DNA from 3 places in the Lysinibacillus parviboronicapiens genome. Region 3 is predicted to be linked to each of the others. Evidence: a T-box and tRNA genes for the amino acid it is inferred to sense, from the RefSeq annotation. Region 3 holds a T-box; the other regions hold tRNA genes.
What was found. A T-box is a leader RNA that pairs with one kind of tRNA and senses whether it is charged. The one in region 3 lies ahead of tyrS (tyrosine--tRNA ligase), so its partner is inferred to be a tRNA-Tyr.
Positions count from the first base shown of each region.

Region 1 (7,788 bases), 480 kb from region 3:
TTCTAAATAAGGATGCATCGAATAAATGCATCCTTATTCATATTAATTTTTCGAACGCTTTAGTAACTCATAAATAACTTCCTCGTCATGCAGCTCCTTTACTAAGCCGATACCATCTACAAAATAGTAGGTTTTCACTACATCACTATATATAAAGGTTTCTTCTAATATAGCGACGTTTTTATAGTTGACTCCGCCTGCTCGAACTGTCCCATCCGTCGTTTTAACTGTAATTCGATTACCATTTACAGGCCCATCATCATCTTCATGTACAATTACACCAATTCGCAGCGGCAATTCTATAAATAAATCATAATGCGTGCTAAAATCTGCAGCAATTGCTTGTCCATATACAGTATCGTCGCCATAAAGCAGTTCATCATTAAATGGCTCTTGCGTACTCCTATTTGTAACCGTCCATACGTCATTTTTATTATCGTTATGGCTATATTGATAATTTAATGTATACCTCATATCCTTATCAGGCGAATAAAAAGCATACGTGTATACATACGCAGGATCCTTTAAAAGATTCACTTTTGAAAGTGTTAAGGCTCGGGCCATAAATGCTGAAAAATGTGCTCGTGTTAGCGATAAATTTGGTTTAAATGAACCATCCTGATAACCCCTTGTAATATTATTATTCGCAATTGCTAAAATTTCCTTATATCCTATTGTCTTTTCTGTAACATCTGTAAATTGATACGAATTTGATCCTTTTAGTTTAAAGGCCCTTTGTAAAACAATCGCCATTTCTCCTCTAGAAAGCGTACCATCTGGTTTAAATTTCTTTGTTGCATCGAAAATTCCTTCATTTTGCGTAGCCGCTATTTCTTTAAAATAGATATGTGTTGTTGGTACATCTAGATATTTCGGATTTTTTACGTTCGTTGTCTTCAATCCTAGCGCTCGTGTTAACATTACAGCTACTTGTGCCTTTGTCACATAGTCATTTGGTTTAAACATGCCATTAGGATACCCCTTGATAATGCCTCTTTCTACTAAATAATCAATTTCAGTTGCTAACACATTTTCGGATGTTACATCTTTAAAACTGGCTGCATAAACCGGTTGAATTTGTAATATCCATACAGAAAGCACAGCCACACACAGAATCTTAGTAATTTTATTCATGTCATTCCCCCTATTTTTCTTTCATCCTTCTTATCCTATTCTCCATCAACAACAATTAGATATAATCTCCAAAAATAGCATAGCAATAACGTTGTTTATTATATTCTTTGATATTTCATGACATCCACCTATCCATTTGTATTACTTACCCATACCCATTGTCTTATCCTTTTACGCCTGAGAAATATAGGTGATTTTTTCTTCTATCTAGTCTGTAGCAAAAAAAAAACCTCTACTATAAGCTGTAGAGGGGGGCATCATTGTATTTTACATTCAATGACTTTATTAATTATTTCTTTTGTGTTAAACCTAGACCAAGTCCAGTAGGATCAACCAAATATGCCAGATAAAAATTATTAAACTCCATTTTATCTCAGACGATTATCGCACCATGTTCCTTAGCTTTTGAAATAGCATCTTGCATCATCTTCAATTAGAATATGAGTTCCATGAGGATAATCATTTGGTCCCTTTCCAATTATATAGTTCACGGTAACTACGCAGATTTCATCTTATCCTTTGTAGCGCTTTAGTAATTTTTCTTGATGGGCACTGAAAATTTCCTCAAGTGAAATATCATACTTATTGGCAATCACAATGATATTTCCTAATACATCGCCAAGTTCCTCTACTAATTCTTGTTTATTCTCTTCATAGGAACCTACCTTTTCATCTGGTCGGTCTCTTCCTATTTCAAGTGCTCGAATCGCACGTGCTACTTCTCCCGTTTCTTCGGCCAAAAAGCCGATCCGTGTAAAGATATTTAAGTCTGACCACCCTCGTGTTTCATAGTAATCTTTTATCCACAATTGAAAATCATTTAATTCCATAAACCTATGCCCCATTTCCTTGTTGTATAAATGAAATTATACTATAAAGCTTATAGCCTTACCTGATATGGATGGTATTCCCTGCAATCAAGTACAGATCAAGTTTATAAATAATTTTGCTATGCTACGAACAAAGAAAAAAGACCTCAACATAATCGTTGAAGTCTTGTAATTAATCATTTAATGGTACCGGTGGTCGGGGTCGAACCGACACTCCAAAGGAACACGATTTTGAGTCGTGCGCGTCTGCCAATTCCGCCACACCGGCATGAGACCTTAGAGATAAAAAAAATCGGATAATCCGATTGTTGTTAAAAAACATTATGGAGGCGGCAACCGGATTTGAACCGGTGATAAAGGTGTTGCAGACCTGTGCCTTACCACTTGGCTATGCCGCCATAAAAATTGGAGCGGAAGACGAGGTTCGAACTCGCGACCCCCACCTTGGCAAGGTGGTGTTCTACCACTGAACTACTTCCGCAATAAATGGCTGGGGTACCTGGATTCGAACCAGGGCGTGACGGAATCAAAATCCGTTGCCTTACCGCTTGGCTATACCCCAAAAGATAATTTTATGAAAATGGGGCGACTGATGGGAATCGAACCCACGAATGCCTGAACCACAATCAGGTGCGTTAACCACTTCGCCACAACCGCCATATTACTATCGTTTATATTAAATTAAATGGGGCGACTGATGGGAATCGAACCCACGAATGCCTGAACCACAATCAGGTGCGTTAACCACTTCGCCACAACCGCCATAATATGCATTGGCAGGGGCAGTAGGAATCGAACCCACATCAAAGGTTTTGGAGACCTCTATTCTACCGTTAAACTATGCCCCTATAAAAATAAAAACTGGTGGAGGGGGACGGATTCGAACCGCCGAACCCTAAGGAGCGGATTTACAGTCCGCCGCGTTTAGCCACTTCGCTACCCCTCCGGGATTACATGGTGCCGGCTATAGGAATCGAACCCACGACCTACTGATTACAAGTCAGTTGCTCTACCTGCTGAGCTAAACCGGCAAAAAAATATGATGGGTCAGGACGGAATCGAACCGCCGACACTTAGAGCTTCAATCTAATGCTCTACCAACTGAGCTACTGACCCATATTTTAAAAAATGGCGGTCCCGACCGGGATCGAACCGGCGATCTCCTGCGTGACAGGCAGGCATGTTAACCGCTACACCACGGGACCATTTGGTTGCGGGGGCCGGATTTGAACCAACGACCTTCGGGTTATGAGCCCGACGAGCTACCACTGCTCCACCCCGCGATAATACTATTAGAATATATAAATAATGGTGGAGGATGACGGGCTCGAACCGCCGACCCTCTGCTTGTAAGGCAGATGCTCTCCCAGCTGAGCTAATCCTCCATCTGGGTATTGAAAATGGTGACCCCTACGGGATTCGAACCCGTGTTACCGCCGTGAAAGGGCGGTGTCTTAACCACTTGACCAAGGGGCCCATTTGGAACTGTAATCCTAAAGTTTGCTGGCGGAGAGTAAGGGATTTGAACCCTTGAGACAGTGTTAACCGCCTACACGATTTCCAATCGTGCTCCTTCGGCCACTCGGACAACTCTCCAAGAATGGCTCCGAAGGCAGGACTCGAACCTGCGACAACCTGATTAACAGTCAGGTGCTACTACCAACTGAGCTACTTCGGAATGATATTATGTATAGCCTAGCGACGTCCTACTCTCACAGGGGGAAGCCCCCAACTACCATCGGCGCTAAAGAGCTTAACTTCCGTGTTCGGTATGGGAACGGGTGTGACCTCTTTGCCATCATCACTAGACTATATGAAAGACATTATTTATTATAACATATTTTATTATAATTACAAGTGTTTTATCATCACTTTTTTATTCTTTCAAAACTGGATAAACGGTGCATTGAATGTTTCAAACATTTTGGTTAAGTCCTCGATCGATTAGTATTCGTCAGCTCCATGTGTCACCACACTTCCACCTCGAACCTATCTACCTCATCGTCTTTGAGGGATCTTACTTACTTGCGTAATGGGAAATCTCATCTTGAGGGGGGCTTCATGCTTAGATGCTTTCAGCACTTATCCCGTCCACACATAGCTACCCAGCGATGCCTTTGGCAAGACAACTGGTACACCAGCGGTGTGTCCATCCCGGTCCTCTCGTACTAAGGACAGCTCCTCTCAAATTTCCTACGCCCACGACGGATAGGGACCGAACTGTCTCACGACGTTCTGAACCCAGCTCGCGTACCGCTTTAATGGGCGAACAGCCCAACCCTTGGGACCGACTACAGCCCCAGGATGCGATGAGCCGACATCGAGGTGCCAAACCTCCCCGTCGATGTGGACTCTTGGGGGAGATAAGCCTGTTATCCCCGGGGTAGCTTTTATCCGTTGAGCGATGGCCCTTCCATGCGGAACCACCGGATCACTAAGCCCGTCTTTCGACCCTGCTCGACTTGTAGGTCTCGCAGTCAAGCTCCCTTGTGCCTTTACACTCTACGAATGATTTCCAACCATTCTGAGGGAACCTTTGGGCGCCTCCGTTACCTTTTAGGAGGCGACCGCCCCAGTCAAACTGTCCGCCTGACACTGTCTCCTGCCCCGCTAAGGGGCATGGGTTAGAATTTCAATACAACCAGGGTAGTATCCCACCGACGCCTCCTTCGAAGCTGGCGCTCCGAGATCTCTGGCTCCTACCTATCCTGTACAAGTTGTACCAAAATTCAATATCAGGCTACAGTAAAGCTCCACGGGGTCTTTCCGTCCTGTCGCGGGTAACCTGCATCTTCACAGGTACTATAATTTCACCGAGTCTCTCGTTGAGACAGTGCCCAGATCGTTACGCCTTTCGTGCGGGTCGGAACTTACCCGACAAGGAATTTCGCTACCTTAGGACCGTTATAGTTACGGCCGCCGTTTACTGGGGCTTCAATTCGCAGCTTCGCTTGCGCTAACCACTCCTCTTAACCTTCCAGCACCGGGCAGGCGTCAGCCCCTATACGTCACCTTACGGTTTTGCAGAGACCTGTGTTTTTGCTAAACAGTCGCCTGGGCCTATTCACTGCGGCTCTCATGCGCTTGCACGCTCAAGAGCACCCCTTCTCCCGAAGTTACGGGGTCATTTTGCCGAGTTCCTTAACGAGAGTTCTCTCGCACACCTTAGGATTCTCTCCTCGACTACCTGTGTCGGTTTGCGGTACGGGCACCTCTCACCTCGATAGAGGCTTTTCTTGGCAGTGTGAAATCAGGAACTTCGTCCTTAAAGGACTCGCCATCACAGCTCAACGTTACAGTGTGCGGATTTGCCTACACACACGCCTTACTGCTTGGACGCGCACAACCAACGGCGCGCTTACCCTATCCTACTGCGTCCCCCCATTTCTCAAACGGTGAGGAGGTGGTACAGGAATATCAACCTGTTGTCCATCGCCTACGCCTATCGGCCTCGGCTTAGGTCCCGACTAACCCTGAGCGGACGAGCCTTCCTCAGGAAACCTTAGTCATACGGTGGACGGGATTCTCACCCGTCTTTCGCTACTCATACCGGCATTCTCACTTCTAAGCGCTCCACCAGTCCTTCCGGTCTGACTTCAACGCACTTAGAACGCTCTCCTACCACTGACATCGTAGATGTCAATCCACAGCTTCGGTGAATCGTTTAGCCCCGATACATTTTCGGCGCAGCGTCACTCGACCAGTGAGCTATTACGCACTCTTTAAATGATGGCTGCTTCTAAGCCAACATCCTGGTTGTCTATGCAACGCCACATCCTTTTCCACTTAACGATTACTTTGGGACCTTAGCTGGTGGTCTGGGCTGTTTCCCTTTTGACTACGGATCTTATCACTCGCAGTCTGACTCCCGTGTATAAATATCTGGCATTCGGAGTTTGTCTGAATTCGGTAAACCGGGATGGCCCCCTAGTCCAAACAGTGCTCTACCTCCAGTATTCTCATCACGAGGCTAGCCCTAAAGCTATTTCGGAGAGAACCAGCTATCTCCAGGTTCGATTGGAATTTCTCCGCTACCCACACCTCATCCCCGCACTTTTCAACGTGCGTGGGTTCGGGCCTCCAGTAAGTGTTACCTTACCTTCACCCTGGACATGGGTAGATCACCTGGTTTCGGGTCTACGACCACGTACTAATTCGCCCTATTCAGACTCGCTTTCGCTGCGGCTCCGTCTTCTAAAACTTAACCTCGCACGTAATCGTAACTCGCCGGTTCATTCTACAAAAGGCACGCTATCACCCATTAACGGGCTCTAACTACTTGTAGGCACACGGTTTCAGGATCTCTTTCACTCCCCTTCCGGGGTGCTTTTCACCTTTCCCTCACGGTACTGGTTCACTATCGGTCACTAGGTAGTATTTAGCCTTGGGAGATGGTCCTCCCAGATTCCGACGGAATTTCACGTGTTCCGCCGTACTCAGGATCCACTCAGGAGGGAATGAACTTTCGACTACAGGGCTTTTACCTGCTCTGGCGGACCTTTCCAAGTCGCTTCATCTAACTCATTCTTTTGTAACTCCGTATTGAGTGTCCTACAACCCCAAGAGGCAAGCCTCTTGGTTTGGGCTCTTCCCGTTTCGCTCGCCGCTACTCAGGGAATCGATTTTTCTTTCTCTTCCTCCAGGTACTTAGATGTTTCAGTTCCCTGGGTCTGCCTTCAAGACGCTATGTATTCACGTCAAGATACTACGCGATTAAACGTAGTGGGTTCCCCCATTCGGAAATCTCCGGATCAAAGCTCACTTACAGCTCCCCGAAGCATATCGGTGTTAGTGCCGTCCTTCTTCGGCTCCTAGTGCCAAGGCATTCGCCGTGCGCCCTTAATAACTTAACCTACGTCGGCTTCCAATACACTGCGTATTTCGTTGTCAGCTTCACTCGTTCAGTCAGTCACGTACTAAGGTACGCTCCTTTCCTCTCTCGCTTGCTTCCTAGAACTACTTGTGTCTTGAAACCCTACATTATCTGTTATTAAGCCTAAAAAACTTAAAAAATAAATGTGTTTGTTACTATTTCAATGTCGTTTTATCCAGTTTTCAAAGAACAAGTTTTGAAGTTATTCATTCAGAAGAATGAACCTTCAAAACTGAACGCAAAACGTAATCTTACAAACCCAAGGTTTGTATTCCGAAAATATCCTTAGAAAGGAGGTGATCCAGCCGCACCTTCCGATACGGCTACCTTGTTACGACTTCACCCCAATCATCTATCCCACCTTCGGCGGCTGGCTCCAAAAGGTTACCTCACCGACTTCGGGTGTTACAAACTCTCGTGGTGTGACGGGCGGTGTGTACAAGGCCCGGGAACGTATTCACCGCGGCATGCTGATCCGCGATTACTAGCGATTCCGGCTTCATGTAGGCGAGTTGCAGCCTACAATCCGAACTGAGAACGACTTTATCGGATTAGCTCCCTCTCGCGAGTTGGCAACCGTTTGTATCGTCCATTGTAGCACGTGTGTAGCCCAGGTCATAAGGGGCATGATGATTTGACGTCATCCCCACCTTCCTCCGGTTTGTCACCGGCAGTCACCTTAGAGTGCCCAACTAAATGATGGCAACTAAGATCAAGGGTTGCGCTCGTTGCGGGACTTAACCCAACATCTCACGACACGAGCTGACGACAACCATGCACCACCTGTCACCGTTGTCCCCGAAGGGAAAACTGTATCTCTACAGTGGTCAATGGGATGTCAAGACCTGGTAAGGTTCTTCGCGTTGCTTCGAATTAAACCACATGCTCCACCGCTTGTGCGGGCCCCCGTCAATTCCTTTGAGTTTCAGTCTTGCGACCGTACTCCCCAGG
Region 1 is NZ_CP073713.1:4,118,739-4,126,526, forward strand. Features, by position in the region: gene C9J31_RS19915 (arylamine N-acetyltransferase family protein) at 1-6, shown strand, start outside; gene C9J31_RS19920 (S-layer homology domain-containing protein) at 43-1,134, opposite strand; gene C9J31_RS19925 (MazG nucleotide pyrophosphohydrolase domain-containing protein) at 1,647-1,964, opposite strand; tRNA gene C9J31_RS19930 (tRNA-Leu) at 2,149-2,232, opposite strand; tRNA gene C9J31_RS19935 (tRNA-Cys) at 2,289-2,362, opposite strand; tRNA gene C9J31_RS19940 (tRNA-Gly) at 2,371-2,445, opposite strand; tRNA gene C9J31_RS19945 (tRNA-Gln) at 2,452-2,526, opposite strand; tRNA gene C9J31_RS19950 (tRNA-His) at 2,546-2,621, opposite strand; tRNA gene C9J31_RS19955 (tRNA-His) at 2,651-2,726, opposite strand; tRNA gene C9J31_RS19960 (tRNA-Trp) at 2,739-2,812, opposite strand; tRNA gene C9J31_RS19965 (tRNA-Tyr) at 2,827-2,910, opposite strand; tRNA gene C9J31_RS19970 (tRNA-Thr) at 2,920-2,995, opposite strand; tRNA gene C9J31_RS19975 (tRNA-Phe) at 3,008-3,080, opposite strand; tRNA gene C9J31_RS19980 (tRNA-Asp) at 3,094-3,169, opposite strand; tRNA gene C9J31_RS19985 (tRNA-Met) at 3,173-3,247, opposite strand; tRNA gene C9J31_RS19990 (tRNA-Val) at 3,274-3,349, opposite strand; tRNA gene C9J31_RS19995 (tRNA-Glu) at 3,366-3,440, opposite strand; tRNA gene C9J31_RS20000 (tRNA-Ser) at 3,469-3,560, opposite strand; tRNA gene C9J31_RS20005 (tRNA-Asn) at 3,566-3,642, opposite strand; rRNA gene rrf (5S ribosomal RNA) at 3,658-3,773, opposite strand; rRNA gene C9J31_RS20015 (23S ribosomal RNA) at 3,889-6,817, opposite strand; rRNA gene C9J31_RS20020 (16S ribosomal RNA) at 7,127-7,788, opposite strand, start outside.
Region 1: it encodes a tRNA-Tyr, which carries the amino acid that the T-box ahead of tyrS (tyrosine--tRNA ligase) is inferred to sense. The anticodon was not compared.

Region 2 (7,788 bases), 1.5 Mb from region 3:
TATGGAAATCACCGGTAACTTGGGCTGTAACGGGGGCAATGGGGTTACAATCACTCATATTTTATACAACGGCGGCATGGATACCTGAAATTTATATTGCCCAAGGACTCGCTGCCGATCGTGCTGGCTGGATGTTTTCAACAATGCAGTTTTCACAGATACCTATGGCGCTAGTTGTACCTATTATTGCAAGCAAAATGAAATCCCAACGTCCTCTTGTCATAATTTTTACAGTGTTTTATGTTATTGGCTTTATTGGTTTAGTAATGGAATGGACAAGTCTTGCAGTTCTTTGGATGATGCTTCTTGGCTTAGCCGGGGGAGCTTCATTTGCGTTAGCCATGATGTTTTTCACTCTACGTACACGCACGGCCTACGAAGCAGCTGATTTATCTGGCTTTGCACAATCTATTGGTTATTTACTAGCAGCAGTTGGACCAATCTTATTTGGTTATCTGCATGATTTATTTGGAGGCTGGAACATCGCTGGCTGGCTCTTCGTTGTGGTGGCATTACTACTCTTCTTCTGCTCTATGAGAGCATCTAAGAATGAATATGTGAATTAAATAAAAAAGGCAGCTCATGTGCTTGTGATGTGCTGCCTGTTCTATTCAGTAAGGGGGCTTCTGATAAAAATAGTTTGGCGTATTGTAAACATTGACGAAAGGCTTATGAAAGATATGTGTTGCAGCGGGCGATAGTGGCGGAAGTAGCCATGCCCAGTTACCTGTTAGCTCTCGTCCTGCCTTCTCTTCTGCTTCTTCAAATAGCTTAAACTGTTGTGCTGCCGTGTGATGATCCACTATGCTAACGCCGTCTTCTTTAAAGGAATGCAGCACTGCAATATTCAACTCAACTAATGCACGATCTCTCCATAGTGATACCTGCTTTGTCATATCCAACCCAAATATTTCTGCTATTGCTGGTAGCATGTTATAGCGATCGTGATCGGCTAAATTGCGTGCACCAATCTCTGTGCCCATATACCAGCCATTAAATGGTGCCGCTTGAAAATCAATTCCTGCCATCTGAAAGCGCATGCTCGATATAATTGGTACAGCATACCATTTTAAGTCAAGCGCCTCGACCTTTGAATATTGTGGATGACGAATAGGGACTTCTAAAATATATTCAGGTGGGATTGTAAATAATTGTGGTGTTCGCTGATCTACTTGCACAATCAGGGGCAATACATCAAACGCTGTTCCCTCACCTTGCCAGCCTAGCGATTTGCATATTTTTGTGAAAGCGATAGAATGTGAATCACCAACGATTCCCTCTTGCGTTTCATAGCCTGCATAACGAATAAGCTGATGATTCCATATACGCACACGTTCTGGTGCAAACACCGTAATTGTCGGACGGATTTTCCCATCATTTGTTGCATACTGAATATGTGCCAGCAAAGTTTCAAAAATGGACTGCTCATCTAAGATATCACGTGCATCAACAACATGTAGCGATTGCCAAAATAAACGACCAATGCATTTATTACTGTTACGCCATGCTACCCGTGCTCCAAAAACTAATTCTTCTGTTGTCGGGTTATACTCCCCTTCAGATTCCACCTGTTGTAATCTATTTGCCAGCCATGTTTCGGACTCATTTTGTTCTGATTGATAAAGTGCTAAAAACCGCTGTACCTCTAGTAAATTCATGTCGATTTCCTCCATCTATTCTCATATTAGAACAATGGCACAGGATTCACCATGAAAAAATCTACTAGAAAACATACATATTGCATATATGAAATACTTTGTTCAAATTTAAGCTCATACTTTTTTCAATTATATTTTTGCCACTATAAAATCTTAGACTTTATCTCCATTAAAGAATGATGAAAAAGATTGTTATACCCCTCTACAATCTATAACTGTAGGCGTAAACTCACGTAGGACACAAAAAAATCAAAAAAAAGCATATAGCAACAACATGCTACATGCTTGATGACCCCTACGGGATTCGAACCCGTGTTACCGCCGTGAAAGGGCGGTGTCTTAACCGCTTGACCAAGGGGCCATGGCTCCGAAGGCAGGACTCGAACCTGCGACAACCTGATTAACAGTCAGGTGCTACTACCAACTGAGCTACTTCGGAATAATGGTGGGCCTAAATGGACTCGAACCATCGACCTCACGCTTATCAGGCGTGCGCTCTAACCAGCTGAGCTATAGGCCCATTTTGGAGCGGGTGATGAGAATCGAACTCACGACATCAGCTTGGAAGGCTGAGGTTTTACCATTAAACTACACCCGCATATATGGTGGGTCAGGACGGAATCGAACCGCCGACACTTAGAGCTTCAATCTAATGCTCTACCAACTGAGCTACTGACCCATACGTTCCATGCTAAGCTGCAAATATCTTTATCAGCCAGTCTCGTTTATTCAGTCACGTACTTAAGTACGCTCCTTCATGCACTCGTTTGCTTCTTCAATCTTTTTGCTTATCATGAATCTCTTATTATAAAAATGGCGGTCCCGACCGGGATCGAACCGGCGATCTCCTGCGTGACAGGCAGGCATGTTAACCGCTACACCACGGGACCATTTGGTTGCGGGGGCCGGATTTGAACCAACGACCTTCGGGTTATGAGCCCGACGAGCTACCACTGCTCCACCCCGCGATAATATGAATCGTTATAAATAACATGATGATACGCTTAATGTAAGATGACGTCTTCCACGCTTTGCTTGCGTCGACGTTAATCGCAATATTCGTATTGCGATTTGCTCCACCCCACGACAATATTATTTATACCGAGCTTTTAGAACACCATTTATAAAATATAAACTGGAGGAGGTAGAGGGATTCGAACCCCCGCGCGGTGTTACCCGCCTGTCGGTTTTCAAGACCGATCCCTTCAGCCAGACTTGGGTATACCTCCGTAACAATATATAAATGGTGGATTTTGTAGACCTGAACCTTTTTATAATAAATCAAAATTCATTGGCTTACAACTTGCAATATTCTAAAATGGGGCGACTGATGGGAATCGAACCCACGAATGCCTGAACCACAATCAGGTGCGTTAACCACTTCGCCACAACCGCCATGAAATTAATTGGCAGGGGCAGTAGGAATCGAACCCACACCAAAGGTTTTGGAGACCTCTATTCTACCGTTGAACTATGCCCCTATGAATTAAAAACTGGTGGAGGGGGACGGATTCGAACCGCCGAACCCTAAGGAGCGGATTTACAGTCCGCCGCGTTTAGCCACTTCGCTACCCCTCCGGCAATACATGGTGCCGGCGATAGGAGTCGAACCCACGACCTACTGATTACAAGTCAGTTGCTCTACCAACTGAGCTACACCGGCAAAAATGGTGGAGGATGACGGGCTCGAACCGCCGACCCTCTGCTTGTAAGGCAGATGCTCTCCCAGCTGAGCTAATCCTCCACATAAAAAATAAGCGAAGCGACGTCCTACTCTCGCAGGGGGAAGCCCCCAACTACCATCGGCGCTAAAGAGCTTAACTTCCGTGTTCGGTATGGGAACGGGTGTGACCTCTTTGCCATCATCACTTCACTTATTTAGTTAAAAGAACTTATTCTTTCAAAACTGGATAAACGGTGCATTGAATGTTTCAAACATTTTGGTTAAGTCCTCGATCGATTAGTATTCGTCAGCTCCATGTGTCACCACACTTCCACCTCGAACCTATCTACCTCATCGTCTTTGAGGGATCTTACTTACTTGCGTAATGGGAAATCTCATCTTGAGGGGGGCTTCATGCTTAGATGCTTTCAGCACTTATCCCGTCCACACATAGCTACCCAGCGATGCCTTTGGCAAGACAACTGGTACACCAGCGGTGTGTCCATCCCGGTCCTCTCGTACTAAGGACAGCTCCTCTCAAATTTCCTACGCCCACGACGGATAGGGACCGAACTGTCTCACGACGTTCTGAACCCAGCTCGCGTACCGCTTTAATGGGCGAACAGCCCAACCCTTGGGACCGACTACAGCCCCAGGATGCGATGAGCCGACATCGAGGTGCCAAACCTCCCCGTCGATGTGGACTCTTGGGGGAGATAAGCCTGTTATCCCCGGGGTAGCTTTTATCCGTTGAGCGATGGCCCTTCCATGCGGAACCACCGGATCACTAAGCCCGTCTTTCGACCCTGCTCGACTTGTAGGTCTCGCAGTCAAGCTCCCTTGTGCCTTTACACTCTACGAATGATTTCCAACCATTCTGAGGGAACCTTTGGGCGCCTCCGTTACCTTTTAGGAGGCGACCGCCCCAGTCAAACTGTCCGCCTGACACTGTCTCCTGCCCCGCTAAGGGGCATGGGTTAGAATTTCAATACAACCAGGGTAGTATCCCACCGACGCCTCCTTCGAAGCTGGCGCTCCGAGATCTCTGGCTCCTACCTATCCTGTACAAGTTGTACCAAAATTCAATATCAGGCTACAGTAAAGCTCCACGGGGTCTTTCCGTCCTGTCGCGGGTAACCTGCATCTTCACAGGTACTATAATTTCACCGAGTCTCTCGTTGAGACAGTGCCCAGATCGTTACGCCTTTCGTGCGGGTCGGAACTTACCCGACAAGGAATTTCGCTACCTTAGGACCGTTATAGTTACGGCCGCCGTTTACTGGGGCTTCAATTCGCAGCTTCGCTTGCGCTAACCACTCCTCTTAACCTTCCAGCACCGGGCAGGCGTCAGCCCCTATACGTCACCTTACGGTTTTGCAGAGACCTGTGTTTTTGCTAAACAGTCGCCTGGGCCTATTCACTGCGGCTCTCATGCGCTTGCACGCTCAAGAGCACCCCTTCTCCCGAAGTTACGGGGTCATTTTGCCGAGTTCCTTAACGAGAGTTCTCTCGCACACCTTAGGATTCTCTCCTCGACTACCTGTGTCGGTTTGCGGTACGGGCACCTCTCACCTCGATAGAGGCTTTTCTTGGCAGTGTGAAATCAGGAACTTCGTCCTTAAAGGACTCGCCATCACAGCTCAACGTTACAGTGTGCGGATTTGCCTACACACACGCCTTACTGCTTGGACGCGCACAACCAACGGCGCGCTTACCCTATCCTACTGCGTCCCCCCATTTCTCAAACGGTGAGGAGGTGGTACAGGAATATCAACCTGTTGTCCATCGCCTACGCCTATCGGCCTCGGCTTAGGTCCCGACTAACCCTGAGCGGACGAGCCTTCCTCAGGAAACCTTAGTCATACGGTGGACGGGATTCTCACCCGTCTTTCGCTACTCATACCGGCATTCTCACTTCTAAGCGCTCCACCAGTCCTTCCGGTCTGACTTCAACGCACTTAGAACGCTCTCCTACCACTGACATCGTAGATGTCAATCCACAGCTTCGGTGAATCGTTTAGCCCCGATACATTTTCGGCGCAGCGTCACTCGACCAGTGAGCTATTACGCACTCTTTAAATGATGGCTGCTTCTAAGCCAACATCCTGGTTGTCTATGCAACGCCACATCCTTTTCCACTTAACGATTACTTTGGGACCTTAGCTGGTGGTCTGGGCTGTTTCCCTTTTGACTACGGATCTTATCACTCGCAGTCTGACTCCCGTGTATAAATATCTGGCATTCGGAGTTTGTCTGAATTCGGTAAACCGGGATGGCCCCCTAGTCCAAACAGTGCTCTACCTCCAGTATTCTCATCACGAGGCTAGCCCTAAAGCTATTTCGGAGAGAACCAGCTATCTCCAGGTTCGATTGGAATTTCTCCGCTACCCACACCTCATCCCCGCACTTTTCAACGTGCGTGGGTTCGGGCCTCCAGTAAGTGTTACCTTACCTTCACCCTGGACATGGGTAGATCACCTGGTTTCGGGTCTACGACCACGTACTAATTCGCCCTATTCAGACTCGCTTTCGCTGCGGCTCCGTCTTCTAAAACTTAACCTCGCACGTAATCGTAACTCGCCGGTTCATTCTACAAAAGGCACGCTATCACCCATTAACGGGCTCTAACTACTTGTAGGCACACGGTTTCAGGATCTCTTTCACTCCCCTTCCGGGGTGCTTTTCACCTTTCCCTCACGGTACTGGTTCACTATCGGTCACTAGGTAGTATTTAGCCTTGGGAGATGGTCCTCCCAGATTCCGACGGAATTTCACGTGTTCCGCCGTACTCAGGATCCACTCAGGAGGGAATGAACTTTCGACTACAGGGCTTTTACCTGCTCTGGCGGACCTTTCCAAGTCGCTTCATCTAACTCATTCTTTTGTAACTCCGTATTGAGTGTCCTACAACCCCAAGAGGCAAGCCTCTTGGTTTGGGCTCTTCCCGTTTCGCTCGCCGCTACTCAGGGAATCGATTTTTCTTTCTCTTCCTCCAGGTACTTAGATGTTTCAGTTCCCTGGGTCTGCCTTCAAGACGCTATGTATTCACGTCAAGATACTACGCGATTAAACGTAGTGGGTTCCCCCATTCGGAAATCTCCGGATCAAAGCTCACTTACAGCTCCCCGAAGCATATCGGTGTTAGTGCCGTCCTTCTTCGGCTCCTAGTGCCAAGGCATTCGCCGTGCGCCCTTAATAACTTAACCTACGTCGGCTTCCAATACACTGCGTATTTCGTTGTCAGCTTCACTCGTTCAGTCAGTCACGTACTAAGGTACGCTCCTTTCCTCTCTCGCTTGCTTCCTAGAACTACTTGTGTCTTGAAACCCTACATTATCTGTTATTAAGCCTAAAAAACTTAAAAAATAAATGTGTTTGTTACTATTTCAATGTCGTTTTATCCAGTTTTCAAAGAACAAGTTTTGAAGTTATTCATTCAGAAGAATGAACCTTCAAAACTGAACGCAAAACGTAATCTTACAAACCCAAGGTTTGTATTCCGAAAATATCCTTAGAAAGGAGGTGATCCAGCCGCACCTTCCGATACGGCTACCTTGTTACGACTTCACCCCAATCATCTATCCCACCTTCGGCGGCTGGCTCCAAAAGGTTACCTCACCGACTTCGGGTGTTACAAACTCTCGTGGTGTGACGGGCGGTGTGTACAAGGCCCGGGAACGTATTCACCGCGGCATGCTGATCCGCGATTACTAGCGATTCCGGCTTCATGTAGGCGAGTTGCAGCCTACAATCCGAACTGAGAACGACTTTATCGGATTAGCTCCCTCTCGCGAGTTGGCAACCGTTTGTATCGTCCATTGTAGCACGTGTGTAGCCCAGGTCATAAGGGGCATGATGATTTGACGTCATCCCCACCTTCCTCCGGTTTGTCACCGGCAGTCACCTTAGAGTGCCCAACTAAATGATGGCAACTAAGATCAAGGGTTGCGCTCGTTGCGGGACTTAACCCAACATCTCACGACACGAGCTGACGACAACCATGCACCACCTGTCACCGTTGTCCCCGAAGGGAAAACTGTATCTCTACAGTGGTCAATGGGATGTCAAGACCTGGTAAGGTTCTTCGCGTTGCTTCGAATTAAACCACATGCTCCACCGCTTGTGCGGGCCCCCGTCAATTCCTTTGAGTTTCAGTCTTGCGACCGTACTCCCCAGGCGGAGTGCTTAATGCGTTAGCTGCAGCACTAAGGGGCGGAAACCCCCTAACACTTAGCACTCATCGTTTACGGCGTGGACTACCAGGGTATCTAATCCTGTTTGCTCCCCACGCTTTCGCGCCTCAGTGTCAGTTACAGACCAGATAGTCGCCTTCGCCACTGGTGTTCCTCCAAATCTCTACGCATTTCACCGCTACACTTGGAATTCCACTATCCTCTTCTGCACTCAAGTCTCCCAGTTTCCAATGACCCTCCACGGTTGAGCCGTGGGCTTTCACATCAGACTTAA
Region 2 is NZ_CP073713.1:274,111-281,898, reverse strand. Features, by position in the region: gene C9J31_RS01525 (CynX/NimT family MFS transporter) at 1-566, shown strand, start outside; gene C9J31_RS01520 (nitric oxide synthase oxygenase) at 612-1,658, opposite strand; tRNA gene C9J31_RS01515 (tRNA-Glu) at 1,948-2,019, opposite strand; tRNA gene C9J31_RS01510 (tRNA-Asn) at 2,021-2,097, opposite strand; tRNA gene C9J31_RS01505 (tRNA-Ile) at 2,102-2,178, opposite strand; tRNA gene C9J31_RS01500 (tRNA-Gly) at 2,183-2,256, opposite strand; tRNA gene C9J31_RS01495 (tRNA-Phe) at 2,262-2,337, opposite strand; tRNA gene C9J31_RS01490 (tRNA-Asp) at 2,473-2,548, opposite strand; tRNA gene C9J31_RS01485 (tRNA-Met) at 2,552-2,626, opposite strand; tRNA gene C9J31_RS01480 (tRNA-Ser) at 2,795-2,887, opposite strand; tRNA gene C9J31_RS01475 (tRNA-His) at 2,978-3,053, opposite strand; tRNA gene C9J31_RS01470 (tRNA-Trp) at 3,066-3,139, opposite strand; tRNA gene C9J31_RS01465 (tRNA-Tyr) at 3,153-3,236, opposite strand; tRNA gene C9J31_RS01460 (tRNA-Thr) at 3,246-3,321, opposite strand; tRNA gene C9J31_RS01455 (tRNA-Val) at 3,327-3,402, opposite strand; rRNA gene rrf (5S ribosomal RNA) at 3,416-3,531, opposite strand; rRNA gene C9J31_RS01445 (23S ribosomal RNA) at 3,599-6,527, opposite strand; rRNA gene C9J31_RS01440 (16S ribosomal RNA) at 6,837-7,788, opposite strand, start outside.
Region 2: it encodes a tRNA-Tyr, which carries the amino acid that the T-box ahead of tyrS (tyrosine--tRNA ligase) is inferred to sense. The anticodon was not compared.

Region 3 (7,788 bases):
CCACTCGTCACGTTATATATACGATAGCCGACAACATCATTGGAAGAGCCAGACCAAGATAAGGTATTGCCATTAATCGCTGCCGTTACAGTTGCTGGTGGACTTCCATCTGCTGGGAAATCGACGGCTGATACTGATGAATTCGATAATGATGAATTTTTTGGAAGTAAACTTCCAGGATTTCCTCCAAGTCTTCCTAGCATACGTTTAATAAAGGCTTGGTTAATACCCGCACCACCTGATTTTACAAACTCTGATGGCGTATTTGGGTGTGCGTTGTATGTCTTTCCTTTAATCGTTACAACGCTTGAAGATGCTAAGCTATCATCTGGCTGTGATGGTAAAAATACTTTAGCATTAAATAAATCTGAGCGCACTAACCCAGCATTTGAACATGCTGCAGAGGGTGCTAATCCAGAAATACCACAGAATGAAGCGGTCACTACATTTTTTGGTGCCTTAAAGTTCGTAGGAGCATCAATTAATTTTGGATCCACATCGTACATAGCATTCATTAAGGTACCCCATAGTTTGTTAATACGGACACTTGGTTGCAAGTACGTATTATTAAAGGCATATAATGAACGTTGCTTATCATAGCCCATCCATACGCCTAATGAAACATTCGGATTATAGCCGACAAACCAAACATCTTTGTACTCTTGTGAAGTACCAGTCTTGGCAGCGAAATCAGAAGAGAATTTTAATGTATTTCTGGCAACTGTTCCTGTTCCTTTAGTTAAAACATCACGCATCATGTCTGTGACAATATAAGATGTTTCAGGACTAAATACTTGTACAGGTTCTACTTCATGTTGATAGATGATATTACCATCTAAATCTTCAATTTTTTCAATCATATAAGATTCAATAAATTGACCACCGTTCGCAAACGTTGCAAAGGCATTTGTATTTTCTTCAACAGTCGTTCCTACTTCTAATGCCCCAATACCTGTTGCAAGATTCGTATAATCTTCAGGCTGTAGCTTAGAGAAGCCCATTTTAGCTAAATATTCGGCAGGACGTTTATTAATAATATCATTATACAAACGTAATGCAGACAAGTTTTGTGAATCAGCTAATGCTTCACGTGCAGGAATCAGTCCACGCTCATCACTCGTAATATAGTTGTTGGGACTCCAAGAGCCGATAGAGAATTTCACGTCTACTAGTGGGCTACCTGCACCAATAACACCGTATTCTACTGCTGGAGCATAAACGAGTAATGGCTTCATCGTCGAACCATTTGGTCGAAAAGCTTGAGTCGCATGGTTTAACTCTGTAGTTTTAAAGTCACGACCACCAACGAAGCTTAAAATACGTCCTGTACTATTTTCAATTAAAATACTGCCAACTTGTACAGGCATTTCAATATCTATTTCTTCACCTGTTATAGGGTCCTTACCTTTACCTGTATACGTATGGCCGTAGTATTTAAAGTTATCTGCCGCTTTTTGCATGGCATCGTACATGTCTTTATTAATAGTAGAATAAATACGATAGCCCTTTGAACGGACATCGCGGTCTGCCAAAATCATATACTTTTCTTTTAATTTTTTTTCTGTTGTCAAGCGTTCTGGATCTACGCCATCTTCTTTCGCTAGCTTTGCAGCAATAATTTCTTTTGCACGATTTTCAAGCTCATACGTTAACCAAGGATAGCGATCTTCTGATGCTATTTCTGGTGAACGGAAGTCTGCTGTAATGTCGTAATTTATTGCGTCTTTGTACTGCGCATCGTTAATATAGCCTTCTTCTTTCATGCGGTAAAGAACAGTTTTCATACGATCAATACCTGGCTTAAGAGCCTCTTCGCTTTTTAGTACACCTGTATTCGTAAATGGAGTATAAGCATAAGGAGCTTGCGGAATACCAGCTATGTAAGCGGCTTGCGGTAGAGATAAATCTTTGGCCTTTACTCCGAAAATTCCGTCAGCTGCTGTTTCAACCCCTGCAATATTACGACCAGAAGCATTACGGCCATAAGGAATAATATTTAAATAGGACTCTAAAATTTCTTCCTTAGTCATAAAGTGTTCTAAACGCATAGCGAGTAGAATTTCTTTTGCTTTACGTTCATACGATACTTCATTTGTTAATACTTGGTTTTTAATAAGTTGTTGTGTTAATGTAGAGCCACCTGTTTGTGTCGCAGAATTTGTCACGTCTTGCAGTAGCCCACGAATAACAGCTTTCGGAACAATGCCATTATGTTCCCGGAAATATTCGTCCTCTGTTGCTAGTACGGCATTAATAACATCTGGTGCCACAGCGCTTAGTGACGTTTCACGGCGATCTAAATCGGTGCGCAATTTCCCGATATAAATATCGTTGGCAAAATAAATTTCACTTGTTTCCTCATAGTTGAAAATATGCTCACGTAATTCTTCTTTAGAGCGCAGTGGTTCTTCTTTTACAAGTGAGGCGAAGTAGCCGGCGCCAACCGAGCCAACAAATACAGTGCCTACCAATGCAAAGACTAAAAATAGTAAAAATAAGTTCCAGGTAACACTACCTGAAATACGTAATGTCTTCATCCATTTTTGTTCGAGTAATTCATCGATCTTTGCATTGATTTTCTCAATCCAATCTTTCAAGGTATCGACCTCCTAAAATCTTGTCTATTATAGCATAGATTGAATTGACTCGAACATAGTTATTGACATTGAAAAAGAATCGTATAGAATAGTGCTTATAGTTTTCTAGTGATGAAGAGTTTGCAGTAGTGTCTATATTCCCTGTATAGAGAGCCAGCGGTTGGTGAAAGCTGGTCATAGTGTAGAGACGAATTACGTGCTTGGAGCTTAGACGTGCGCGCCTGCGATAAAGGCGATTGAATGAGAGGAAGATGGATGACATCTTCAAGCTGGGTGGTACCGCGTTAGTTATTAACGTCCCTGCATGCAATGTAATTTGCGTGTAGGGACTTTTTTGTTTCTATACGCGACAATACAAATTAGGAGGAAAAACAATGGCAAACGAATTATTACAAGATTTAGAATGGCGTGGTCTGCTTTACCAACAAACAGACGCTGAAGGAATGGAAAAGCTGTTACAACAACAATCGGTTTCTTTGTACTGTGGTGTAGACCCAACTGCTGACTCTATGCACATCGGACACATCGTACCATTATTGACACTGCGTCGCTTCCAGAAAGCTGGTCATCGTCCAATTCTACTTGTAGGTGGAGCAACAGGGATGATTGGGGATCCATCTGGTCGTTCGGAAGAGCGTCAACTGCAAACAGTTGAACAAATTGATAAAAACGTGCAAGGTATTCGTGGTCAATTAGAACGAATTTTTGATTTTGCTGAAGATGGAAATGGTGCACAACTTGTCAATAACCGTGACTGGATTGGCGAAATAAACACGATTGAGTTTTTACGAGATTACGGGAAATTAATTAACGTCAACTACATGCTAGCAAAGGATACAATTGCTTCACGTCTTGATACAGGGATTTCATTTACTGAGTTTGCTTACACGTTAATTCAAGGTATTGATTATAATCATTTGTATAACCATTACAATTGTCGTATTCAAGTGGGTGGTTCTGACCAGTGGGGGAATATTACAACTGGTTTAGAAGTTATTCGGAAAACACATGAAGAAGAAACAAAAGCTTTTGGTATCACAATTCCGTTAGTAACGAAGGCAGATGGTACAAAGTTTGGTAAAACAGCTGGTGGGGCTGTATGGTTAGATAGCACAAAAACTTCTCCATATGAGTTCTACCAATTCTGGATTAATGCAGCGGATGCCGACGTTGTCAAATATTTAAAAATCTTCACATTCCTATCTCGTGAAGAAATCGAAGCATTAGCCGTGTCTGTAGAAGAAGAGCCGCATCTACGTAAGGCTCAAAAAGCACTGGCCGAAGAGATGACACGTTTAATTCATGGTCAGGAAGCATTAGAGCAAGCAATCCGAATCACGGCTGCCTTATTCTCGGGTGACTTAAAAGCACTTTCTGCCGATGAAATGAAGGATGCTTTTAAAGATGTACCTTCTATTGAAATGGCAAAAGAAGATAAAAATATAGTGGACTTACTTGTGGAAGCGGGCATTTCATCATCAAAACGTCAAGCTCGTGAAGACGTAACGAATGGTGCGATTAGTGTTAATGGTGAAAAGGTAACAGCTTTAGAATATGTTGTCGATGCCAAAGACCGTTTAGAAGATGCATTCAGCATTGTACGTCGAGGCAAGAAAAAATACCATATGGTAAAATTTTTATAATGACATACAACGACATCCCCTCGAGTTTACGCGAGGGGATGTTTCTTATTAGCATGCTAATAAATGCGGAAGCTTTAGATGCGCATATTCTTCTGGGTGAAGTAATTTTGCTAGTTTTAAAGCCCCTTCCACCAGACGAGGTGATGGGCGACAATAAAGCCATTCTTCCATTACATGAAGTTGATTCATTTTAATGGCTTGTAGCTCCTGTGCATGTGGTCGTTTTAATAAATTTGCTGGCTGTATACGCTCGAAGGCAACACCTACCCAAGCCATCATAATATAGTCAGGATTACGACTTATTACATCTGTCCAATCCGTTTGCACGCTTGCTAGCTCGACATCTTGAAATAGATTAGAGCCTCCTGCGATGGCACTAATTTCGGTGAGCCAGTTTATTTTTCCTGGCGTGAAAATGGGATTTGGCCACCATTCCCAATAAATGGTAGGGTGATGATGGATGGATTGTGCAACTGTGCGAAGGTGCTCGATAAATTGTGAATATTCTTCTGCTATTTGTTGTGCACGCTGTTCTACTCCACAGGCTTTCCCTAATATTTTAAGTTCTTGAGCGATTTCCGCTAATGAATTCGCGTTAAAGACAAGATGAGGAATATTTCTTTCTTGTAATGCTTCTATATTTTTTTCCATGCCAGGTACACTTAAAGATGCAAGTACGAGATCGGGCTGTAATGCTTCTAATGCATCTATGTCAATCGATAAATCAGGCCCTAGCTTGGGCAGTTCGTGGACAGTCGCAGGCCAATCAGAAAAATCATCGACACCAACAAGCTGATCTGTCAAACCTAAATAAGCGACTAGTTCGGTATTACTAGGACAAATCGAGATTAAACGCATATTTTTTTTCCTCCCAATTACTTTTATGAAAAGTATAGCTGGTGTTGCGCTTGTATACAATGTTTGGAAATTTTTCATGTCATAGAAAAAGACGTGCCTCAAATATATGAGACACGCCATTTCGTTATATTTTAAGAAAGTGCGACAGCTTCAAGCGACTCTGCTGTTTTCACTACAGGCCCCATCGCATTTGTAATAATCTGTTTGATGTCTTCTAATGTGGCTTTACGCGGATTTGTGGCAGCACATACGTCTAGCATTGCATTTTTCGCTAAAGTTTCAATATCCTCATCCTTCACGCCTAATTCACGGAAGCCACTTGGAATATTTAAGTCTTTTGATAAGCTTTCAATGGCAGTGATCGCTTTTTCCGCAGCATCACGTTTGCTTAAGCCCTCAACATTTTGCCCTAATAGTTCGGCAATCCTTGCAAAACGCTCTGTACGTGCCGTTAAGTTGAAGCGACAAACATGAGGTAGTAAAATCGCGTTACATACACCATGTGGAAGATTGTAGAAACCACCTAATTGGTGAGCAATCGCATGCACATAGCCAAGTGAAGCATTATTGAACGCCATACCTGCTAAGAATTGCGCGTATACCATTTGCTCTCGAGCTTCTAAATCTGCACCGTTAGCATAGGCGCGTGGTAAAAATTCAGGAACTAGTTGAAGTACCTTTTCACCACAAGCATCTGTAATAGGTGTGGCATCTGTTGATACAAATGATTCAATTGCGTGTGTTAGCGCATCTAAACCAGTAGCCGCTGTCAGAGCTGGCGGTAAGCCAATCATTAACTCAGGATCGTTAATCGATACTAACGGTGTCACATGCTTATCAACGATCGCCATTTTCACTTTACGAGCAGTATCTGTAATAATCGTAAAGCGTGTCATTTCGCTTGCTGTACCAGCTGTCGTGTTAATAGCGATTAATGGCACTAGTGGGTTTTCTGATTTGTCAACGCCTTCATAATCATGAATGCGTCCACCATTCGAAGCAATAATTCCAATACCTTTTGCTGCATCATGTGCACTACCGCCTCCAAGTGAGACAATTGAATCACAGTTCTCGGCATGATATACTGCGATACCATCTTCAATGTTTTGGTCTGTTGGATTTGGTTCTGCTTTCGGGAAAATTGCAACATCAATTCCAGCTGCTGTAATGATGTTAGCAATTTGTTCTGAGAGACCTAATTTGTGTAAGCCCTCATCTGTTACGATCAATGTCTTTTTCACTTCTAAATCATTTAAGCGTTTACCAACTTCTTGAATTGCTCCAGGTCCAAATAAGTTTGTTTTCGGCATGACAAATTGCTTTAGAACGTCTGACATATTTCCAACCCCTTTAAAATAATTGTTATTGCTTGAATGATGGCGAACCACCTTCCGAAATTCATGTTATTCTATTTTTTGTAAAAATTCAACTCGTATTTTTATTAAAATTGTTAATATTTAATGTGTTATTATCTTACAAAAAAGTTAAACCGTTTTACAATAGTGTGGAAGCTTTAGTTACATAGGAATGTTGATATATAAACGATTTAGAAAATATTTTCTTATGAAAGTAATATATATATTTTGGGAATTGGTTCTATTTTGAAGGAGATTTGAATAGTAAATAAATGATAATCTGTTTAGAGTATAAGGATAGTGATTATGGTGTTTAAAAAGTAGGGAATTGCTATTTTAATGTATGAAAAATCAATTCTCTAAGTAAGAAAGATAGTAATGTCCTCTTTAGGAAATTAAATGGAGAGGGGATAGCCCTACGACATAAAAACATAAAGCAGCGCTAAAATTCTTCCGAGCAGTTTAAAATTAAATGCTACTAAAGTTTAGATTTTTTACTGTGTGGAATTATAATATTTAAAGCAATATTTTTTTAATGTCCATTGCTTTCTTGTATTGTTGTAGTGCTCCATATAATCATCTACCATATATTTTAATTCTGCTAAGCTTTCAGCTTACGTGCCTCTGCTTTTTCTAATTTCTTTTCAGCAGATAGGTTATCTTTTTTTGTCGACCAGAACCTCCTTTTCCACGTCTTTCCTCTGAAAATGCTTGTTCTCCATGAGTGTCAAAACAGCTGGGGAAGATGAAGTATTACGGTACGCAAAGCAAGCACTAAAGACGCAAGTTGAAGAATTAATGTTTAAGTACTTAACCTAGGGAGAGAATGAGCATGGCTACAATATATAAATTTTCAAATAAAACATTTCGAGATATAACAAAGGAAAGAGTAGATGTTGTGAAAATCGCTTCTGGTTTTATGGGAGGGACGGTTAAAGTTTATGAGCGTAAAGGAACAGTAATTATCCATAGTGAAAACAAACAATCAAGTCATGCAAGTATTTCAAATGAAAACGGCCAGTAAAAGAATGGGAAATTAGATATGCTATAGAACACATTTTAAAAAGAGACTTAACAGATGTGAATATACGTGTCAGTGAAACTGGTGTTGTTCATATTCGCAATAAAGCAGAAATTAATACACTTACAAACTAAAAGAAAAGTCATTCATTTAAAAATAATGAAGGTTGAGAGTTTATTTTCTCAACCTTTTTATTCGGTGTTTTTTTATTTTCACTCAATATTTTCTACATTTAAACACTTAGTTTCACAGTAATAGCCTTTGCCGCCAACATAAACTTTTTCTATTTCATTCTTGCTATTGGTTACTAATTT
Region 3 is NZ_CP073713.1:3,637,155-3,644,942, reverse strand. Features, by position in the region: gene C9J31_RS17615 (transglycosylase domain-containing protein) at 1-2,597, opposite strand, end outside; T-box leader at 2,700-2,902, shown strand; gene tyrS (tyrosine--tRNA ligase) at 2,972-4,240, shown strand; gene C9J31_RS17605 (cobalamin-binding protein) at 4,289-5,098, opposite strand; gene C9J31_RS17600 (iron-containing alcohol dehydrogenase) at 5,230-6,435, opposite strand; gene C9J31_RS23800 (hypothetical protein) at 7,286-7,477, shown strand; gene C9J31_RS17590 (PhzF family phenazine biosynthesis protein) at 7,687-7,788, opposite strand, start outside.